One region of the Streptosporangium sp. NPDC000095 genome, then DNA from elsewhere that is predicted to be linked to it. Evidence: riboswitches for the same ligand, from Rfam matches in the RefSeq annotation. Region 1 holds a riboswitch; each other region holds the start of a gene.
What was found. A riboswitch is a leader RNA that binds a small molecule or an ion and turns the genes downstream of it on or off. The one in region 1 is predicted to bind cobalamin.

Region 1 (7,201 bases):
CACTCCCAGGTCTTCGGCCGCGGCGAACGCCCGCTCGGCGTGTCCGCCGCTGGCCAGTAGCTCGCGCACCAGCAGCGGAAAGCGGCCGGCCGCTTGGCGCTGCGGGATCCAGGCGACCTCGGAGCGGCGGCGGGCCCAGTCGGCCGGCGTGCGCGCCCGCCGTCCCGAGACCTCGATCACCCCGGAGACCTCGCGATGCAGTCCAAGAAGCGCGCGCAGCAGCGTGCTCTTGCCCGAGCCGTTGGTGCCGGTGATGGCCAGATGCTCGCCAGGGGCGAGCGCCAGGTCGACGGCGTCCACCGCGAGGAGCCGGCCGTGCCGACAGCTCACGGCGGACAGGCGTAGACCGGCGGCGGACGCCGGGGAACCGGACAAGGGGACGGGGACGGGGACGGGCATGGGCGTACTCCGGTTGGGGGGGAGGGGCACGGCGGCAGCAGGGCGGACCGGGTCCGCCCGGGAGGGCATCGTGAAGAGACGGGACCGCCTGTGGGGGCAGCCCGTGAAGAGGGAGCGGTTCAGCCGCGGATCGGCAGTGGCGGGGCCCGCCCGCTGAGCGCGTACCGCAATAGCGCGGACCGCAGGAGCGGCGGTGCGAGGGAAGTCGTACGCCATAGGCGGGCAGGCGCGGCCGTCTGGCTACACCGGACCCTCAGCAACCGGAACAGCCGGACGGCGAGGCGGCGCAGCACCGCCCAGAGCGCGGCCTCGCCGCGCGCCAGCCACAAAGCGGCCAGCGCTCCCGCCCAGCCGTGCGCCACCACCATGCCCAGCCCGGGGACCAGCCCGGAACCGGAATGCGCGTGCCCGCCGACCTCGGCCAGCGGCGCGATGAGGTGAACCGTGGAAAAAAGCAGGTGCAACGCCACCTGCGTGCCTGCCAGTAACGGCCAGATCACGCCCAGGCCGCGTTCACCGCCGGTCGCGGGCAGCGCCACCAGGAACGCCAGCGCCAAGGCGCACGCCGCCGCCGGTGCGGAGACGACGCCCCCGCCGGACACGTGGGCGAGCACACCGAGCCCCAGGCACACCACGGCGAAGGCCGCGGCGCGGGCGAGACGTAACGTCAGGTGCGCGGGCATGGCCGGCGGATCACTCCGCGCCGCCGGAACGGCCTCGGCGAGAGGCCTGCAACCAGATGCCCGCGCCGATGGCCACGATCGCGGCGAGTGCGACCCAGATCCAGCCCGGCAGGCTCCCGGCGTTCTCCTGCTCGCCGGTGGCGGAAGCGGGGCCAGGCGAAACGGGCTGCGCGACCACCGGTGCGGACGCTGAAGCCGTCGGCTCCGGCACCGGTGTGGTCGCGACGGTCGGCGCGGCCTTCGCGGACGGTGTCGCCGGGGCGGTCACGATGAAGGGAGTCTCCCCCTCGATCGGGTGACCGTCGGAGGAGACCACCCGCCAAGCGATCACATAGTCACCCGGGTCCAGAGGCGCCGAAACGTCGGAGGTGACCGTGTCACCTGCGACCTTCGCTTTGCCGATGTCGATGATCGTGTCGCTCGCCGTGCGCAGCGCGACCGCTGGGAAGCGGACCTGAGAGCTGAACTCCAGCCTGATCCGTTCGACGGCGGAGACCTTGGCATCCTTGGCGGGAGAGCTGCTCTTGAGACGGTCGTGGGCGAGCGCGGCGGGTGCGCCGAGCAGGACGAATATGGCGCAACACAGGGCGGTGACAACGGTCGTGCGGACGGATCGTGGCAGGGACGCCATCGTGGACTCCAGAAGGGACCTCCGGCCGTGCCCTTGGCACAGACCGGCGAAACGGAAGGAACGCCTCCAGCGAAAAAGGAGGGCGTCTGGTCACGGGGGCACGCCGCCCTCCGGACCCTTCCTCCAGGTCCTTCAGCCGGCGTGTCGCGGCGCGGGTGGGCCGCGCCGCCGCAGCACCGGCAGGATTTCCCAGCCGCCGTACGGCCGGACATCGGCGGCCGGAACGGCCCGCCACACCGGCGACGCCACCTCGGCGGGGACGGCGAACAACAGCCGGATCAGCGGCCTCGGCCCGCCGTACAGGCGGATCATCAGCCACAGGGCGCTCTCGCCTCTGTGCAGCCACCAGCCGGTGCCCAACGCCACCGCGAGATGGATCATCGTCATGCCCAGGCCGGAATGGCCGTGCTCGGCGGAGGACATCGCCTGCGGCGCGGGCGCGGCGCGATTGAACAGCTCATGCAGCAGGATCTGCGCGCCGATGGTCGCGCCGAGCACGACCTCCACACCGCGCTCGCGCCCGTTGAGCGCGTACGCCACGCAGAAGGCGATCAGTGCGCCCAGAACGGCCACGTGCGGCGGGATCAGGCCGCCCCCGGCCAGCGCGTGGCCGCCCGCGGAGACCACAAGGCACATCGTCGCGAAGACGACGGCTCGTGGCACGCGCAGCGCCGACACCGTAGGGGTCACAAAGGACATCCTGTCAGCCGGGTGGCTCGCCGAGAAGACCGGGACAGCGGATCATGCCTCAGGCCGTCGCGGCCGGGTGCGTGAATCTCATACCCGGACATACGTGGGAACGGCTCCCGCCGTTCACCCGAAACGCGGGACGGTCATGCGAAGAGCGCCTCGTTTCCCATGGCGGCCGTGCGTGCGGTCCCGGACGCCGTTGCAACGATCACTGAACGAACCGGTCGGGGGCTTGTCGTTAATGGTGGTTGTGCGAACATGGTCGGCGTAGGCGACGGCGGAACGAGGAAGCCGGTGTGAATCCGGTGCGGTCCCGCCACTGTGATCGGCGAGTGAATCCCGAACAGGCCACTGCCCGCGTGCGGGTGGGAAGGCCGGGAGGAGCATCGACCCGAGAGCCAGGAGACTCACGCTGTCGCCTCCTCACGAAATGGGGCGGATCTCCCCAAGAGAGGACGGTGGCCGTCATGCGGTTCTCCCGCTATAGGGCCCTTCAGCCTGCCCGTCGTGCAGGACTCTCCTGGTGATCCGGCCTCTCGCCCGTCGCGGCAGCCGTCGAGGAACGGTGGCCGCGGCCAGTTTCCAGGAGACCACCTATGGGCATCCCCCGCCCGATCACCGGCGTGCTGCTCGCCATCCTGCTCACCGCCACCGCCTGCGGCGCCCCCGCGCCGCAGGGCTCACCGAGCGCTTCGGCGGCACCGCCTTCGGCCGAGGGCCGTTGCGTCACGAGCTTCGACGCCGCTGAGGACTACTTCCCGGTCAAGCAGAAGGTGGAGCACGCGACGAACTTCACGCTGACCTACGCCAAGAACTATCAGGTCCTCACCGTCAAGCAGCCCGCCCCCGGCGCCAAACCGGAGACCTACGTGCTGGTGCGGTGCGGCACCCCTGCTCCCGCGCTCACCGGCGAACTGGCCGCGGCGGTCACCGTCGAGACCCCGATCGAGCGGCTGTTCTCCGCTTCGACCACCCACCTGCCGTTCATCACCGACCTGGGCGTGCTGGAGCGGCTCACCGGTGTTTCGTCGGCGGGGTACATCGCCTCCCCCCAGGTACTGGCCCAGGTGAAGGCCGGGAAGATCACCGAGTACGCCAAAGGTCAGGAAGTCGACACCGAGAAGGTGATCGCCGCCAAGCCGGACGTGCTGATGAGCGGCGGCACCGAGGACAAGGCCTACGGCCCGTTGCGCCAGGCCGGGATCACGGTGGTGGCCAACGCGGAATGGCTGGAGTCCACCGCGCTGGGCCGCGCCGAGTGGATCAAGGTGATGGCCGCGCTGACCGGTACCGAGGCCAAGGCCGGTGAGGTGTTCGGCAAGGTCGAGACCGACTACACCGCCCTGGCCGCCAAGGCCAAGGCCGCCGCACCGGTCACCGTGCTGCCGGGCCAGATGTACGAGGGGCAGTGGTCGGTGCCCAACGGCGGCAGCTACGTCGCGGGGCTGATCAAGGACGCGGGCGGCACCTACCCGTGGGCGGACACGCCGGGCCCCGGCAGCACCACCCTGGACCTGGAGGCTGTGCTGTCCAAGGCCAAGGACGCCGAGGTGTGGCTGGCCGCCGTGAACGAGTGGAAGAGCCTGGCCGATGTGGAGAAGGCCGACCCGCGCTACGCCAAGTTCGGCGCGTTCGAGTCCGGAAGCCTCTGGTCGGCGAACAGGACGCTCGGCCCCGGGGGCGGCAACGACTTCTACGAGCGCGGCGTCGGCCACCCGGACCTGATCCTGGCCGACCTGGTAGCGATCTTGCATCCCGACCTCGCGCCGGGGCACGCCTTCACCTTCTACCAGCAGCTGGCCAAGTGACGGCTCTGGCCCTCGCGGGTGTTCCGGCGGCGGCCCGGCGCCGCCGGAGCGTCGTTCTGGCCGTCATCGGGGTCGCGGTGCCGCTGGCGTTCGCGCTGGCGGTCCTGCTCGGCTCGACCTCGATCCCGCTGAACCAGGCACTGCTCGCCTTGGTGCGTGACACCGGCGCGGACCCGGGGGTTCAGGAGATCATCTGGACGGTACGGTTGCCGCGCGCCATCACCGCGGCCCTGGCCGGAGCGGCCCTGTCGGTCTCGGGAGTACAGCTGCAGACTCTGTTTCGCAACCCGCTGGCCGAGCCGTACATCCTGGGGGTGAGCTCGGGGGCGAGCCTGGGCGTGGCGCTGGTGATCATCGGGTGGGGCGGCGCGGCCGGCGCGTTCACCGCGGGCATCGCGGGCCTGGGCCGCGCGGGCGTGGTGGTGGCCGCCTCGGCAGGTGCGGCCACGGTGCTGGGGCTGGTGCTGGTGCTGTCGCGGCGGGTCAGGTCGGTGGTGACGTTGCTGATCATCGGCGTGATGGTGGGGTCGGCCGCCACCTCGCTCATCACGCTGCTGCTGGTCTACACCGACCCGCAGCGGGCCCAGCAGTTCATCATGTGGGGTCTGGGCAGCTTCGCCGGGACCACCTGGGGAGATCTCGGGGTGTTCGTGCCGGTCTGCGTGGCCGCGCTGGCGGGTGCGCTGGCCGGGGTCAAAGCGCTCAACGCGCTGCTGCTGGGCGAGAACTACGCGCGCACTATGGGTGTGCGGGTCCGGGTGGTGCGCACGCTCACCCTGTTGACCTCCTCGGTGCTGGCCGGGGCGGTGACCGCCTACTGCGGGCCGATCGCCTTCCTCGGTCTGGCGGTGCCGCACGTGGCCAGGCTGCTGCTGGGCACCGCCGACCATCGGGTGCTAATGCCCGCGGTCGTCCTGCTGGGGGCCGCCGTGGCGCTGGCGTGCTGTGTGGCCACCCAGGCGCCGGGCAGTGGGGTCGTGCTGCCGTTGAACGCGGTGACCACCATCGTGGGCGCGCCCGTGGTGATCGCCGTACTGCTGCGCAGCCGCGCGGCCCGCACTGGACTGGCGGTGTGAGCATGAGCCTGGAACTACGCGGACTGCACGCCGGATACCCCGCCAGGCGGGGGCAACCGGAGCGTCGCGTGCTCGACGACCTGGACGCCGAAGCCCTGTCGGGTGAGCTGACCGTGCTGATCGGCCCGAACGGCACCGGCAAATCCACGCTGCTGCGCACCATGGCCGCACTCCAGTCCGCGCTGGGCGGCCAGGTGCTCCTCGGCGGCGTCGACGTCGACACCCTGCCCGCCGCCGACCTGGCCAGGAGCCTGGCCGTCGTGCTCACCGAACGCGACCTGCCGCCGCTGCTGAGCGCCCGCGAGCTGGCCGGGCTGGGCCGCCACCCGCACACCGGATTCACCGGACGCCTCTGGCCCGGCGACCACGAGATCGTCACCTGGGCGCTGACCGCCGTGAACGCGGGCCATCTGGCCGACCGGGCGGTGACCGAGCTGTCCGACGGCGAGCGCCAGCGGGTCCTCGTCGCCCGCGCTTTGGCCCAGGAACCGGCGGCGATCTTGTTGGACGAGCCGACCGCCTTTCTCGACGTCACCTCCCGGGTGGCGCTCATGGGCCTGCTGCGCCGTCTGGCTCGCGAGAAGAACCTGGTCATCGTGGTCTCCACGCACGATCTGGAGCTGGCGCTGCGGGTCGCCGACCGGATGTGGCTGATCGACCCGGCGGGCCGCCTGCACACCGGCACCCCGGAGGAGCTGACCTCGCGGGAGGTGATCGGCGCCGCCTTCGACGGCGGTGAACTGGCCTTCGACGCGACCTCCGGCATGTTCGTGCTCCAGAGCGGGGCCAGCGGTACCGTCCGCGTCCTCGCCGAAGGTCTGCACGCCGCCCTGCTGGAGCGGGCGCTGGCCAGGGAGGACTGGCGTACGGCCGGCGCCGGGCCCGCCGAGCTGGCGGTGGAGTGGACGGGCGACGGCTACCAGGCGGCCTACGACGGCACCATCCACCGGTTCGCCACCTTGCCCGACCTGGCCGCCTGGACGCGTACGGCGCGCTCCGGGCTCGCCGTCGCCCGGCCCGGGCTGCTGCCCGCCGCACCGCCGATGGTGTCGGTGGCGGTCGCCGACGTCTCCACGATCAGCGGTTACTTCGAAGTCGGGATCGGCCCGATCGACACCGAAGCGGGCTGGCGACCGCTCACCGACCTGCTGGCCGACCTCGAATCCCTGCGGCGGCGGATCACCGACGTCGCCGAACGCTTAGGGACCGACGAGACCCGAGTGGCGGCCTCCATCCTGTTCCAGGGGTTGGCCGCCCGGCTGTGGTCACCGGTCATCGGCGCGGCGGTGGCCCACGACCTGCTCCTGGACCTGGGCCCTTCCCGCCTCCACTGGCGGGAGGCGCCCAGCGGGCCGCTGCCGCTGCGCGCCGAGCGCCCGAACGGCTGGCAGGTCCTCGCCCCCGCCAGGGTCGCCGGAGCGCTGCACCACACCGTGGTGACCGAGCTGCTGGAGCCGCTGGCGCAGGCCGTAGGGGAGATCGTGAAGATCGCCCCCGGGCTGCTGTGGGGCAACGCCGCCTCCGCCCTGGCCGGAACCATCCGGACCATCGCCCGACAGCGCCCCGAACTCGCCGCGCGAACCATCGTGCTCGGCCGCGAACTGCTCGCCCTGGGAGTGCTTCAGGGCGGCGGCGACCTGGTCGAACCCGCTCCCGGACAGCCGTTCTTCGTTCGGCGCAGTTGCTGCCTGTACTACCGCCTGCCTAACGGCGGCAAATGCGGCGACTGCGCCCTCATCGACCCCGACACGCGCCGCGAGCAGTGGGCGCTGACCCTGCGACAGGCCGGAGGACCCGCATGAGCCACACCGTCGTCGAGGAACACGGCACCGGCACCCTGCACGTGTGGGCGCTGCCCACCGACGAGCGCACCTTGCTGTCGCTGGTCACCGACATCTTCGAGCACCACTGGGA
Region 2 (7,201 bases), on a different contig from region 1:
CACGCCCAGCAGCGCCAGCACCTCGGCGACGTCGTCGCCCGCGGTGCGCATCGCGCTGGTCCCCCAGACCGACAACCCGACCGAACGCGGCCAGTCGCCGGTGTCGGCGCGGTAGCGCTCCAGCAGGGAGTCGGCCATCGCCTGGCCGGTCTCCCACGCCAGTCTGCTCGGCACGGCCTTGGGATCGACCGAGTAGAAGTTGCGGCCGGTGGGCAGCACGTTGATCAGCCCGCGCAGCGGCGAACCGCTCGGCCCGGCGGGCACGTAGCCGCCGTCGAGAGCGTGCAGGATCGCGTCGATCTCGTCGGTGGTGCGCGCCAGCCGGGGCACGACCTCGACGGCGGCGAACCGCAGGATCCGCTCCACCTCCCCCAGGTTCGCACCGCGTACGTCGGCCGCGGCGGGCACCCCGGATCCGCCGCCCCGGCCGGTCACTCCGGCCGGGCCCGCCGAGGCGCTGGCGTCGTCGCGGCCGGTGTCGTCGGCCCGGCCCAGGACCTCGGCGGTCACCTCCCCTGCCGCGGCCGGGTCCCAGCCGCGGTGTTCCATCGCCTCGACCAGGGCTCGGGCCAGGGTCTCGGCGTCGTCGACACCGATCCGTCCCGCGCTGCCGTCCTCGGCCAGGCCCAGTGCCTCGCGCAACCCGACGAGCGCCTCGCCACCCGCCCACATCTGCCGGGCGCGAAGCATGGCCAGGACCAGGTCGACGCGCGGCCCCCCTTCGGGGGCGGCTCCCAGCACGTGCAGGCCGTCGCGGATCTGAACGTCCTTGACCTCGCACAGCCAGCCGTCGATGTGCAGCAGGAAGTCGTCGAACTCGGCGTCGTGGGGACGGTCGGCGACCCCGAGGTCGTGGTCGAGCCTGGCGGCCTGGATGAGCGTCCAGATCTGGGCGCGGATCGCGGGCAGCTTGGCCGGGTCCATCGCCGCGATGGAGGCGTGCTCGTCGAGGAGCTGCTCCAGCCTGGCCATGTCCCCGTAGCTGTCGGCGCGGGCCATCGGCGGGACGAGGTGGTCGACCAGGGTGGCGTGGGCGCGGCGCTTGGCCTGGGTGCCCTCGCCCGGGTCGTTCACCAGGAACGGGTAGACGAGCGGCAGGTCGCCGAGCGCGGCGTCCGGGCCGCAGGAGGCCGACAGGCCCGCCGACTTGCCGGGCAGCCACTCCAGGTTGCCGTGCTTGCCCACGTGGACCACGGCGTGCGCGCCGAAGCCGTCGGCCAGCCAGCGGTAGGCGGCCAGGTAGTGGTGGCTGGGCGGCAGGTCGGGATCGTGGTAGATCGCGATGGGATTCTCGCCGAAGCCGCGCGGCGGCTGCACCATGACCACCACGTTGCCGGAGCGCAGCGCGGCCAGCACGATCTCGCCCTCGGGATCGCGTGAGCGGTCCACGAACAGCTCGCCGGGCGCCGGGCCCCAGTGCTCCTCCATCCGGGCGCGCAGGTCCGCGGGGAGGGTGGCGTACCACTCGGCGTACCGGCTCGCCGCGATGCGCACCGGGTTTCCCGCGAGCTGTTCCTCGGTGAGCCAGTCCTGGTCCTGCCCGCCCGCGGCGATCAGCGCGTGAATGAGCGCGTCGCCGTCCTGCCCGCTCACCCCGGGCAGCTCGTCCTCGGCGCCGATGTCGTAACCGCGCTCGCGGAGCGCGGCCAGCAGCCGTACCAGGCTGGCCGGGGTGTCCAGGCCGACGGCGTTGCCGATGCGCGCGTGCTTGGTGGGATAGGCCGACAGCATCAGCACCAGCCGCCGCTCGGCGGGCGGGATGTGCCGCAGCGCGGCGTGGCGCACCGCGATGCCCGCCACCCGCGAGGCCCGCTCGGGGTCGGCCACGTAGACGGTGAGCCCGTCCTCGTCGATCTCCTTGAAGGAGAACGGCACCGTGATGATCCGTCCGTCGAACTCGGGGATCGCGACCTGGGTGGCGGCGTCCAGCGGGGACAGGCCGTCGTCGTTCTCCTCCCAGGAGGCCCGGCTGCTCGTCAGGCACAACCCCTGCAGGATCGGCACGTCCAGCTCGGCGAGCGCGCCGACGTCCCATGCCTCGTCGTCCCCGCCCGCCGACGCGGTCGCCGGGCGGGTGCCGCCCGCGGCGAGCACGGTCACCACCAGGGCGTCCACCGTGCGCAGGACCTCCAGCAGGCCGGGTTCCGCGGTGCGCAGCGAGGCGCAGTACACCGGCAGCGCCCGCGCGCCCGCGTCCTCGATCGCCGAGCAGAGCACTTCGACGAAGGCGGTGTTCCCCGCCACGTGGTGGGCCCGGTAGTAGAGCACCCCGACGACGGGTCCGTCCTGGCCGCGCGTCTCGCGCGCGAGCGTTCCCCAGGTGGGGGTGGGCTCGGGCGCGGCGAACCCGTGGCCGGTGAGCAGCAGCGTGTCGGACAGGAAGTGATGCAGCTCGGTCAGGTTGGCCGGGCCGCCGTGGGCGAGGTAGGCGTGCGCCTCGGCGCAGACCCCGCCGGGCACGGTGGACAGCTCCATCAGCTCGGCGTCCGGCGCCTGCTCGCCGCCGAGGACGACGACGGGCCGGGGTCCGGCGAGCAGCGCGTCCAGCCCCTCCTCCCAGGCGCGGCGCCCGCCGAGCAGGCGGACCACGACCAGGTCGGCGCCCTCCAGCAGCGGCGGGAGGTCGGCGGCGGTGAGTCTGGCGGGGTTGCCGAGCCGGTAGTCCGCGCCGCTCGCGCGGGCGCTCAGCAGGTCGGTGTCGGAGGTCGAGAGCAGCAGGATCACGCGCCACACCCCGGCAGAGGAGTGGCGGTACGGCCCGCGGGAGCCGCGATGCGGCGGGAGAGCGGCGACGTCGCGGTGTGACGCGGGAACGGCGGTGTCACACCGTGATGCGGCGACCGCGATGCCGCGTCGTAGCGGGGGAACGGCGATGTCGCGGTGTGGCGGGGGAACGGCGAAAAGCGCACGGAGCTTCCTCCCTCGGGGTCCTCGCCCCGGGTCGTCGTCGGCCACGACGGCTGGAGTCTCCTGGCTCCCGGATCGGTGCTCACCCCGGCCTTCCCGTCCTTCGTCGGACAGTGGCCCGGGTGGGGTTCGCTCCCCGGTTACAGTGGCGGGACCGCGCCGGATTCACACCGGCTTCCTCCCTTGCCGTCGCCATCGATGACACTACGGCAGTCCGGGGCATTGCAAGAAACTGGCATTAACATCCTCTGAGTGTCCATTGCCGACTTTTCCGGACGATCGCGACTCGACGCGTGCCCCGGGGCCCTCCAGGTCCACCCCGCCGCGGACGGCGGCCTGGCCCGCGTCCGCATACCCGGAGGTCGCCTCACCCCCTACCAGCTGCGCGAACTCGCCGACGCCGCCACGGCGTACGGCAACGGCGTCATCGAGCTCACCTCCCGGGCGAACGTCCAGGTGCGCGGTCTCGGGCCGGAGAATCCAGAAAGCGGTCCGGAAAACGGATTCGCCGCGCGGATGGCGAGAGCGGGCCTGCTGCCCTCGGCGACACACGAGCGCATCCGCAACATCCTCGCCTCCCCGCTGACCGGAGTGGACGGACCGGCCGAACCAAACGAACCCGGCAGACCGGCTGGATCGGCCGAACCAAACAAATTCGGCAGACCGAACAGACCAACCGGACCCCCCGAACCAAGCGGAATCAACGAGCCAAGCAGGCCGAGCGGACCGAACGGCGGGGATGCTCCGAACGGCACGAAAACGAACGGCCGTGGGATCGCCGACATCACCCCTCTGATCGGCGAACTGGATCGACGACTGTGTGCTCGCCCGGCCCTCGCCGCCCTGCCGGGACGGTTCATGTTCGCCCTCGACGACGGACGGGGAGACGTGGCCGGCCTGGGCGCGGACGCCACGATCCTGCCCACGGCACCGGACGCGGCCGCGCTGCTCCTCGCCGGAACCGACACCGGCCTGCGCGTACCGCTCGACGAAGCCGTGACCGTCCTGCTCGCCACCGCCGAGGCGTTCCTCGACGAACTGGCCACCCGGGACGTCACCGCCTGGCGGATCGCCGAACTTCCCGACGGGCCCTCCCGGATCGCCACCCGGATGCGAACCGCTCTCGGACTCCCCGACACACCCCCCTTCGAACCGGTGAGACCGCACGTCGTGACCTCCGGGCCGGTCGGCGTCTTCGAGAGCACGGACCGGCGAGGGAACCGAACCGGCGTCACCGGAGAGACAGGCCCCGGAAACAGTCCCCGCCACGGAGTCGAGGACGGGGACCCGGACGATCCCCGAAGCGAGGGCTCGCGGGTGACGCTCGGGGTGGCGATCCCCCTGGGACGGCTGACCTCCGCGCAGGCACTCCTGCTCGCCGACGCCGCCTCGGGCGGGGAGATCCGGCTCACGCCATGGCGCGGTGTGGTCCTGCCCGGCCTGGACCGCGCCGAGGTCACGGGCACGGCCGCCCGTCTGGAGGCCGCCGGGCTGGTCGTCGACCCCGCCTCCCCCTGGATCGGTGTGACGGCCTGCACCGGCCGCCCCGGCTGCGCCAAATCCCTCGCCGACGTCCAGGCCGACGCCGCCACCGCCATCGGCATGGCCCCGCCGTCCACGATGGGGCCGGGCACCGATACGCTCCCCGTGCACTGGGCGGGCTGCGCCAGGCGCTGCGGCCGCCCGAGGGGACGGGTCGCGGACGTGATCGCCACCGGTGACGGTTACCGCCTGGAACTGGACGGCACCGCCCTGACCTGCTCCGGCATCGAGGAGACCGCGGCCGCGGTGGCGGCCGCCAGAGGGGAAATGTGATCGACTACGTCCGCGACGGCGCGGAGATCTACCGCCGCTCCTTCGCCACCATCCGCGCGGAAGCCGACCTGGACGGCCTGCCCGCAGACGTCGCCCGGGTCGCGGTCCGTATGATCCACGCCTGCGGGATGGTCGACCTGGTGAGCGACCTGCGCTGGTCGCCCGGTGTCGTGGCCTCGGCGCGCGAGGCGCTCCAGGCGGGCGCTCCGGTGCTCTGCGACGCCATGATGGTCGCCTCGGGGGTGACCCGGCGCCGCCTTCCCGCGGGCAACGAGGTGATCTGCACCCTCGGCGACCCCCGCGTGCCGGAGCTCGCCGCGCGGCTGGGCACCACCCGCAGCGCCGCGGCACTGGAACTGTGGCGCGACAGGCTCCAGGGCTCGGTGGTCGCGATCGGCAACGCGCCGACCGCGCTGTTCCGGCTGCTGGAGATGGTCGAGGAGGGCGCGGGCCGCCCGGCCGCCGTACTCGGCGTCCCGGTCGGCTTCATCGGCGCCGCCGAGTCCAAACAGGCCCTCGCTGAGCACCCGGCGAGGTTGGAACACCTCGTCGTGAACGGACGCCGGGGCGGAAGCGCGATGACCGCCGCCGCGGTCAACGCGATCGCGAGCGAGGAGGAGTGAGCGACGACGTGAGCACACGCGTGACCGGACGGCTGTGGGGCGTGGGACTCGGCCCCGGCGACCCCGAGCTGGTGACCGTCAAGGCCGCCCGCCTGATCGGCGAGGCGGACGTGATCGCCTTCCACAGTGCCCGCCACGGCCGCAGCATCGCCCGCTCGGTGGCCGCTCCCTACCTGCGGCAGGGGCAGGTCGAGGAGGCGCTCATCTACCCGCTCACCACCGAGACCACCGACCACCCCGGCGGCTACCAGGGGGCGATCGACGACTTCTACGCCGCCTGCGCGGTGCGGCTGGCCGCCCATCTGGACGCCGGGCGCGACGTGGTGGTGCTGTGCGAGGGCGACCCGCTCTTCTACGGCTCGTACATGCACATGCACAAGCGTCTGTCGCACCGCTACGTCACCGAGGTCGTGCCGGGCGTGACGTCGGTGAGCGGCGCCTCGGCGGTCCTGGGCCGCCCGCTGGTCGAGCGGGACGAGGTCCTGACCGTGCTGCCGGGGACGCTCCCCGCCGAGGTGCTCGCCGAGCGCCTGGCGGCCACCGACTCGGCCGCGGTGCTGAAACTCGGCCGTACCTTCACCAAGGTCCGCGACGCGCTGGCCGAGGCCGGGCGTCTCGACGAGGCCTGGTACGTCGAGCGCGCCACCACCGGGCAGCAGCGCCTGGCGCCTTTGGCCGAGGTCGACCCCGGCAGCGTCCCGTACTTCTCGCTGGCGCTGATCCCGAGCCCCGTCAACGCGTCGAGCCCCGCGCCCGCCGCCATAGCCGAGACCCAGGGCGAGGCGAGGGCGCGCGGCGAGGTGGTCGTGGTGGGACTCGGCCCCGCCGGACGTCCGTGGCTGACCCCGCAGGCGCAGGAGGCGCTCGCCGAGGTCGACGAACTCGTCGGGTACGGCCCCTACCTGGACCGCGTCCCGCCCAACCCTCGCCAGCGCCGCCACCCCACCGACAACCGGGTGGAGGCCGAGAGGGCCGCGCACGCGCTGGAACTGGCCGCGGCCGGGTCGAGGGTGGCCGTGGTCTCCTCGGGCGACCCCGGGGTGTTCGCGATGGCCAGCGCGGTGCTGGAGGTGGCGTGCGAGCCGAGGTTCGCGGACGTGCCGGTACGGGTGCTGCCCGGCCTGACCGCGGCGCACGCGGTGGCGAGCAGGGCCGGTGCGCCCCTCGGCCACGACTACTGCGTGCTGTCGCTGTCGGACCTGCTCAAACCCTGGGAGGTGGTCGCCGAGCGGATCAGCGCCGCGGCGAAGGCCGACCTCGTCCTGGCCCTCTACAACCCGGCCTCGAAGAGCCGTACCTGGCAGGTGGCCGCCGCGCGGGACCTGCTGCTCGAGCACCGCGCGCCGCAGACCCCCGTGGTCGTCGGCCGCGACGTCGGCGGGGCCGACGAGCACATGACCGTCACCACCCTCGGCGACCTGGACCCCGGAGCGATCGACATGCGCTGCCTGCTGCTGGTGGGCTCGTCCACCACGCGGGTGGTCGAGCGAGCCGACGGCGAACGGGTGGTGTTCACCCCCCGCCGCTATCCCGCCTGACCCGGACGTGACGGCTCCTCCTCAGTCGTCGAGGAGCCGTCACGTGGTGAGGGCGAGTCCGGCCTTCACCGCTCGCCGGCGTGCCGGGCCCGACGCCCCGAACCGGCACCCGCACCCGCACCCCCACCGGGGCCGCTCACACTCTCCAGCCAGGCGAGCGCCGCCTCGACGGTCCCCACCGAGACCACCCCCTCGGGCAGCGGCGGACGGCGTACGATCACCACCGGCACCCCGAGCTCACGGGCGGCGAACAGCTTCGCGGTGGTCATCTCACCACCGCTGTCCTTGGTGACCAGCACCTCCACCCGGTGCTCGCGC
Region 3 (7,201 bases), on a different contig from region 1:
GCGGGCGGTCTGCGCCAAGGGCTGGTCGTCGCGGACGAACGACCAGGCCAGCATCGTCACCGGCCCGGTGAGCATGCCCTTGACCGGCTTGGACGTGAGCGACTGGGCGTAGGAGGCCCACTCCACCGTCATCGGCTCGGGGCGGGAGACGTCGCCGTGCAGGATCGGCGGGCGCACACAGCGGGAACCGTACGACTGGACCCAGCCGTGGTCGGTGGCGGCGTAGCCGTCGAGTCGCTCGGCGAAGTACTGGACCATGTCGTTGCGCTCGGGCTCGCCGTGGACGAGCACATCCAGGCCGAGCTCCTCCTGAAGCATGATCACGCGGGCGATCTCGGCGCGCATCGCCTCGACGTAGGCGTTCTCGTCGATCCGTCCCGCCTTGCGGTCCGCGCGGGCCTTGCGGATCTCCGCGGTCTGCGGGAACGAGCCGATCGTCGTCGTGGCCAGCTCGGGCAATCCCAGTTTGGCCCGCTGCGCCGCGAACCGGACCGCCCGATCGGCTCGCCGCGCGTCACCAAGAGCCTCCAACCGGGCCCGGACGTCGGGATCGGCCAGCACGACGGGGGGTTTCACGGCCGACGGGTTCTCGGAACGTAGATCGGCGGCGAGACCGACCAACTCGGCGACCTTCTGCCGGGCGAACGCCAACCGCGCCCGGACCGCCGGGTCCAGCGCCGTCTCACTGTCGAGGTCGACCGGAACGTGCAGCAGTGAACAGGAACTGCTCAGCTCCACCGTGTCGGCGAACCCGAGCAGCACCGCGTACGTCGACTTCACCCGCGCGGGGTCGGTGCGCCACACGTTCCTGCCGTCGACCACGCCGGCGACCAAGGTCTTGCGGGCCAGCCCGCCGACCGAGGCTACCGCCTCCAGGTTGCCGGGGCCGGCGACGAGGTCGAGCCCGATCGCCTCGACCTCGGTGGAGGCGACCATCCGTAGCGCCTGCGCGCCGACGGCGCCGAAGTACGTGGCGAGCAGGATCTTCGGACGGCTGGGCAGGCCGCCAAGCCGCCGGTAGGCCCGCCCGAGCGCTTCGATCTCCCGGGCCCCGAGGTCGCGGGCCAGGACAGGCTCGTCGAACTGCACCCATTGCGCGCCCGCGCCCGCCAGCCGTTCCAGCAACTCGGCGTAGGTCTCCACCAGGGAGTCCAGCAGGTCGAGCGGGGTGAATCCCTCAGGTGAGTTCGGCGCGGCCTTGGCCAGCAGAAGATAGGTGAGCGGGCCGACGAGCACGGGCCGCGTCTCGATGCCGAGCTTCCTGGCCTCTAGATACTCGGCCACGGGCTTGGCAGCCGAGCCTCCGACCAGCTGGAACCGGGTGTCCAGCGCCAACTCTGGGACGATGTAGTGGTAGTTGGTGTCAAACCACTTGGTCATCTCCAGGGGCGGAAGCTCGGCGGTGCCTCGCGCCATCGCGAAGTACCGGTCGAGCCCGGTGAGGTTCCGATAGCGCGCGGGCACGGCGTCGATCATGACCGTGGTGTCGAGCACCTGGTCGTAGAACGAGAACGTGTTCGACGGGATCGCATCAAGGCCCGCGTCACGCAGTTCGGTCCAGACCGAGCCGCGCAGCGACGCGGCGGTCGCCTCCAGCTCGTCGGCGCCGATCGTGCCGGCCCAGAAATCCTCGGTGGCGAATTTGAGCTCCCGATGCGCGCCGATGCGCGGGTAGCCCAAAACGGTCGTCCTCATGGCAACTTCCCTCGTCTCGCCAGTATGCGGCCAGGCAGGAGAAGAGAAACGCAACGCGGAGCAGGCCCCCGGCGAGCGCGTCCCAGGCCCTCCCACGAGGCCGCGGACCACCGCGCGCCGAGCGGCACGCGGGCGGAGGCAGGTCTTCGGACTCGCGGGCACCATGCCTGAGGCATGACCTACTGGCCGTCGCTTCCCAGGCACGCGCCCAGTGCTTGTGACGGCGGTCGTTCCTGCTTACCGCTGCGGGGCAGTCCCGGATTCACACCGGGTTCCCTCTTACGACGCTCGCCCCCCGAAGGAGACGGGCGAACCATCCACACCCGAGAGCTTAACGGCCCGGCCACCGTTCGGGCCCAGTCGTGTGCGCGTCGGTGGCTCACTACGGGCGAACGGCGACCGATTCGGCGGAGAGCGTGACCTCGATGGTGATGTGCGGATTGTCCACTTGCGGGAGCTGAAGCCCACGCTTGAACTCCTCCGCATCGTCCGGCATCACCTTCGGCTGAACTGTGACCTTGACGTGGCCGGTCTCGTCATCTGGGTGCGTCGTCATCGTGGCCACCTCAGGACGGGATTGGAGCCAGGAGACGACCGTGTCCTGGGCCCGCCGGAGCTCCGCGGCCGAGAATCCCTTGCCACCGATCAGGGTGACCTCCACGGGGAGGGTCCTGGCCAGCTCGATCGCGCGAGTCGGGATGGGCCCCTTGAAGCCGACGCGCAGCCCTCGCTGGTCGTCGACGTACCTGACGCCGGAGATCTCGTCGGGAAACTCCGTATTAAGTTTGTCGATCACCTGACTGTTGGACGACTGCGAACCGAAGCGGTCGATGGCCTCCTCGTAGGAGATGCCCTCCGATCTGGCGATGGTCCCAAGGTCGACCAACTCGGCGTAGGGAATGCCGTCGATCGTCACGCCCGGGTCGGTCACCGCGGGGTCGTAACCCTCGAAGTCCGTCGGCTTGGGCGACGAGGTAGCAGCCATCCGGGTCGCGTACCGCTTGACGACCTCCTCCAAAGGCCGACCCGACGACGCCGCCTCTCGCTTGAGCCGCTCCAGGGTGGGCCGATGCGCTTTGGGCTGATCGGCCCGCGGCAACACGATCGTCTCGCTTCCGGCCACAGTGAGTGCCGGACCGGCACCGGACTGGCCGCAGGCGCACAACGACGCAAGCATCGCAATGGTCAAAAGCAATTTCTTCACACCTAAGGGACGCTCCGCCGCCCTGAAGGGTTCATCCAGGCGCTCCCGGTACGGCGAAGTCCGTTCGTCAAATAACTTGGGTCTCCTGGCGCACTCCGGAAGGCACGGTCCGGCGCCGTTACGCGGGCGGAGGACGGTTGTGACCGGGCTCTCGCCGTTGCGGAGCCGGCGTGGTGCCGATGCCGGCCCGTGTCCTGGTCGCCCCGGTTGCCTGCCGAAGTGAAGCGCGGCCGGTTGCCCGTACTCCGTTGTTATGGGTGGCCGTTCACTCAGTCCGTCATCTCGCGGGCGAAGTGTGGTTCCGCCGCTTCCAGTCGCGGTACCGAGATGCCCAACCGTCGTGCTTCGGCCAGGGTGTCCCGGCAGACCTCACGCGGCTCCTCGGCGTCGGGGTCGGAGTGCGCCGCGAAATTCACGCGCGCGAGCGCGACATGAGCGGTCAGCCAGGCGAGCACGGGGGCCGTCAGCCAGGTGGGCGCACGCAACGACAGCACACCGCGGTGACGTCGCAGGTCGACACCGCGCGCCTGGAGGAGCGGCAGAAGCTCGCGGATGGCCAGCAGCGCCTCGCGCAGGTCGTCCGTCGCCCCTATCAGCTTGGACAACGAGCCCAGTCTCAGGCTTTGGGAGTGCAGGCCCGCGTCGAACACGAAATGGATCCACAACCAGCCGCGGAAATCGGATTGTTCCCTGAGCCGGAGTCCGGCCTCGCGAAACGCCTGGCGTACGGCCCGCTCCCGGTCGGTCGGGGGTGGGCCGAGGGTGCCGAAGACGACCGACGGCAGCAACGTCCCGCGGAGGACGCCGTCCTCGCCGAAGCCGCCGCCGGAGCCGGGAAAGCCCCAGGCGACCTGCTCGGAGGGGAGGTCGCCGATCGCGGTCAGCGGCTCGGTCCAGACGTTGCCGAAGACCAGCACCGTGGCCCGGCCGACGCGCGGGGTCAGGAAGGCCGCCGCCTCGGCGAGGCGGTGGTGCGACACGCTGAGCACGATCAGGTCGAAGTCGTGGTCGGGCTCCAGCGTCTCGCGCAAGCGCACCGGCCACCTCTCGACGACGCGCTCGCCCCACGGCCGCCGTCGTGCGTCGAGCAGGTCGAGGTCTATCGCGTCTCCGTACGTCGCCGCGCGGCCGGGCCGGACGTAGAACTCGACGTCATGGCCGGCCCGTTCCAGGGCCCAGCCGTAGATGGTGGCGATCACGCCTCGGCCGAACATGAGGATCTTCACGCTGCACCTCGTGGGATACAATCAAATTGGAGGCAATCTCCACTTCTTCGAAGATATGGAGATCACCTCCACTTGTCAACGCGAGGGAACGCATGACCACCGCCAAACCACTGCGCGCCGACGCCCGGCGCAACCGCGAGGCCCTGATCGCCAAGGCCCGGGAGATCTTCGACACCGGCGACTTCTTCGACCTGCGCTTCGATGACTTCGCCCAGCTGGCCGGGGTGGGCACCGGCACGCTGTACCGCCACTTCCCCACCCGGGAGGCACTGGCCGAGGCGGTCTACCACGGAGAAGTCGCCGCGCTGTGCGACCGCGCCCGCCGGCTGCAGGCCACACTGCCCGCGGCGGAAGCATTGGCGACCTTCCTACGTGACGTGGTCGGCTACCTGGACACCCACCAGGGCCTCGCCCGGACGCTGGCCACGCTCATGGCCACCCGTTCGGGCGTACTCGCCGAGGGCAGCAGGGCGCTGGAGCAGGCCGTCACCGACCTGGTGACCGCCGCCGTGAAGACCGGCGCCGTCCGCGACGACGTGGATGCCGGCGCCGTCATGATGGCGCTGCACGGCATCGGCGCGGCCCATGACCGCCCCGATTGGCGGGCCGAGGCCGACGGTGTCATCACCCTCCTGCTGGACGGGCTGCGCCGGTCGTACTCAGGCGACGGTCCGCGGGAGCGTGAACAGGAGAGCGCCGACGAGTTGAAGTGAGGCCACCCCGCGATCGGCCGTCAGGTGCCGGCCCACGTCCGCCGGGTTCGTCATGAAGGCTCGGACACGGGGCGCCCGAGCCGACGGCACGCGACTAGCACGATCACCGGCAGGAGCAGGCACTGGGCGGCGATGGCCGACCAGAATCCGGGAAGATACCCCGCGCTCTCGAACAGCTGGTAGAGGCTCCCGCCGACGAGGCCACTCAAGGACGCGCCGACCCCTTCGGCCAGCCGCTGGTGACCGAAGACGACCGCCGGTGACCGCTTCGTACGGCTGAGCATCTCAAGGACGTTCTTGAGGAAAAGCACCGAGTTGCCCACGCCGATGACGAGGATCCCGGCGGCGACCGTTATCGCGTTCCCGCCGGTGAACGCGATCATGCCGACGGCGAGGCAGCAGAAACCGACCGCCATCGCGTGGGTGTAGCGCATCCGCTCGACCCGTCGCGTGAGGAGCGGTTGCAGTACGGCCAGCACCAGCGAGTAGCCCATCATCGCCGCGCCGTAGAACACGGTGGGCAGCCTGCCCTCGGCGTAGGACGACAGGAACTGGTAGAAGTGCATGTACAGATAGAGGGTCATGGCGGTCACGACGAACGGCAGGATCGCGAGGCCGGCCAGTGCCCGGCGCAGTGGCTCGATCACCTCGCCCTCTTCCCGCCGCTCTCGCGGCAGGAGCGCGTGCCCGATCGCCATCGCCGCGTGCAGCACCGTGGCGACGACGAACATCCCGCCCGGGTCGTGAATGAACAGCGCCCCCACCACCGGCCCGACCGCGATGCCGACGTTGCCCGTGGCATAGCTCGCGGACATCAGCCGCGGCCGGTCGCCGGGACTCGCACCGTGCACGGTGTAACCCCGGACGCTGGGTGAGTAGAGCCCGGTGGCCGCCGATCGCAGGAACAGCGCGGCGACCGTCACCGCCGGCCAGGTGCCGCCGGCGAGGAACCCCAGCGACGCGACGGTCTGCAGGACCATCGCGATCACCAGGCTCCTTTGGAGTCCGATCCGTTCGGCGAGGGCCGCGCCGGGCACCCCTCCGGCGAACTGCACGAATGTCGCCACCCCGAGGATGAGGCCCACCTGATCCATGCCAAGGGCCATCCGGTCGCGGAGCAGGACCGCCAGGTAGGGGTACACGGAGAAGCTGATGAGATTGACGAGGAACCCGCTCCCGAACAGGGCGAGCTGCGTGCCGGTGAACGAGCGGACGCCGGATCGCGCGGGAGAGCCCGACGCCTCCCGGTCGGTGGGTGTCATACCGATCGCGCCTTGGTCTCGATGTCCATGGTGGGAGTGGCCGCGAGCAGGGTGCGGGTGTAGGGGTGGCGCGGGCGGGTGGTGACGTCCCCGGTCGGCCCCTGCTCGACGATCCGGCCATGCCGCATGACGGCGACGCGGTCCGCGAGCTGGGAGATGACGGCGAGGTCGTGGGTGATGAACAGGCAGCCGAACTCGAGCCGGTCGCGCAGATCGCACAACAGGTTGAGCACCGTCGCCTGGACCGACACGTCGAGCGCGGTGACCGGCTCGTCGCAGATCAGCAGGCGCGGCTCCAGAGCCAGTGCCCGGGCGATCGCCACGCGCTGCTGCTGCCCTCCCGACAGCTGCCCGGGTCGGCGATCGCCGACCTGAGGGTCGAGCCCGACGAGGTCCATCAGCTCGCCCACCCGCGTGGACCGGGACCGGGTGTCGCCGATCCGGTGGATGTGCAGCGGCTCGGCGAGGGCCTGGCGTACCGTCTGCCGCGGGCTGAGCGTGAGGTAGGGGTCCTGGAAGACCATCTGGACCTGTCGTCGATGTGCCCGCAGGGCCCGGCCACGGAGCGCGTGCACGTCCGCCCCGGCGACGCGTACCACTCCCGCGCTGGGCCGGTGCAGCCCGGTCACGACCCGCGCCAGCGTCGTCTTGCCGCAGCCCGACTCGCCGACCAGTCCGACGATCTCACCCGCCGCCACGCGCAGCGTGACGTCCTCGATCACCGCCGTGACGTCCCGGCCGTGGCCCCGGCCACCGTAGCCCGCGCTCACCCCGACGATCTCTAACACGGGCCGGTGCTCCTCTCCCCCGCCTCCGCGGGGCGGCTGGGGTGGCGCAGGCAGGCCGACCGGTGTGCGTCGACGCGAGGCGGCGCGTCCAGGACCGGGGCCTCCAGGGCCGGTGGTTCGGACACGCAGGCCACCGCCACGAGCGGGCAGCGGGACGCGAACCCACACCCCTCGGTCTCATCCGGGCCGATACCCGCCCGGCCTGGCATGGTGCGAAACCGGGTGCCCGGTGCGGCCCCGGGCCGTGGTACGGCGTCCAGCAGGCCACGCGTGTAGGGGTGGTCGGGATCGGTGATCACCGTGGCGAGCGGGC

Region 2: another riboswitch for cobalamin. It lies ahead of cobN (cobaltochelatase subunit CobN); the one in region 1 lies ahead of ACFY3V_RS34225 (ABC transporter substrate-binding protein).
Region 3: another riboswitch for cobalamin. It lies ahead of metE (5-methyltetrahydropteroyltriglutamate--homocysteine S-methyltransferase); the one in region 1 lies ahead of ACFY3V_RS34225 (ABC transporter substrate-binding protein).

The regions. Positions count from the first base shown of each region.
Region 1 is NZ_JBIAZS010000020.1:113,022-120,222, reverse strand. Features, by position in the region: gene ACFY3V_RS34245 (ATP-binding cassette domain-containing protein) at 1-330, opposite strand, end outside; gene ACFY3V_RS34240 (MFS transporter) at 519-1,082, opposite strand; gene ACFY3V_RS34235 (copper resistance protein CopC) at 1,093-1,713, opposite strand; gene ACFY3V_RS34230 (hypothetical protein) at 1,846-2,403, opposite strand; cobalamin riboswitch at 2,652-2,833, shown strand; gene ACFY3V_RS34225 (ABC transporter substrate-binding protein) at 3,000-4,211, shown strand; gene ACFY3V_RS34220 (iron ABC transporter permease) at 4,208-5,287, shown strand; gene ACFY3V_RS34215 (ATP-binding cassette domain-containing protein) at 5,290-7,089, shown strand; gene ACFY3V_RS34210 (hypothetical protein) at 7,086-7,201, shown strand, end outside.
Region 2 is NZ_JBIAZS010000016.1:81,260-88,460, reverse strand. Features, by position in the region: gene cobN (cobaltochelatase subunit CobN) at 1-2,724, opposite strand, end outside; cobalamin riboswitch at 2,943-3,138, opposite strand; gene ACFY3V_RS30275 (precorrin-3B synthase) at 3,160-4,722, shown strand; gene ACFY3V_RS30270 (precorrin-8X methylmutase) at 4,719-5,345, shown strand; gene ACFY3V_RS30265 (precorrin-2 C(20)-methyltransferase) at 5,366-6,883, shown strand; gene ACFY3V_RS30260 (cobalt-precorrin-6A reductase) at 6,949-7,201, opposite strand, start outside.
Region 3 is NZ_JBIAZS010000017.1:107,202-114,402, reverse strand. Features, by position in the region: gene metE (5-methyltetrahydropteroyltriglutamate--homocysteine S-methyltransferase) at 1-1,695, opposite strand, end outside; cobalamin riboswitch at 1,815-2,028, opposite strand; gene ACFY3V_RS31400 (hypothetical protein) at 2,078-2,872, opposite strand; gene ACFY3V_RS31395 (ketopantoate reductase family protein) at 3,169-4,125, opposite strand; gene ACFY3V_RS31390 (TetR/AcrR family transcriptional regulator) at 4,218-4,838, shown strand; gene ACFY3V_RS31385 (MFS transporter) at 4,889-6,100, opposite strand; gene ACFY3V_RS31380 (ABC transporter ATP-binding protein) at 6,097-6,888, opposite strand; gene ACFY3V_RS31375 (dipeptide/oligopeptide/nickel ABC transporter permease/ATP-binding protein) at 6,882-7,201, opposite strand, start outside.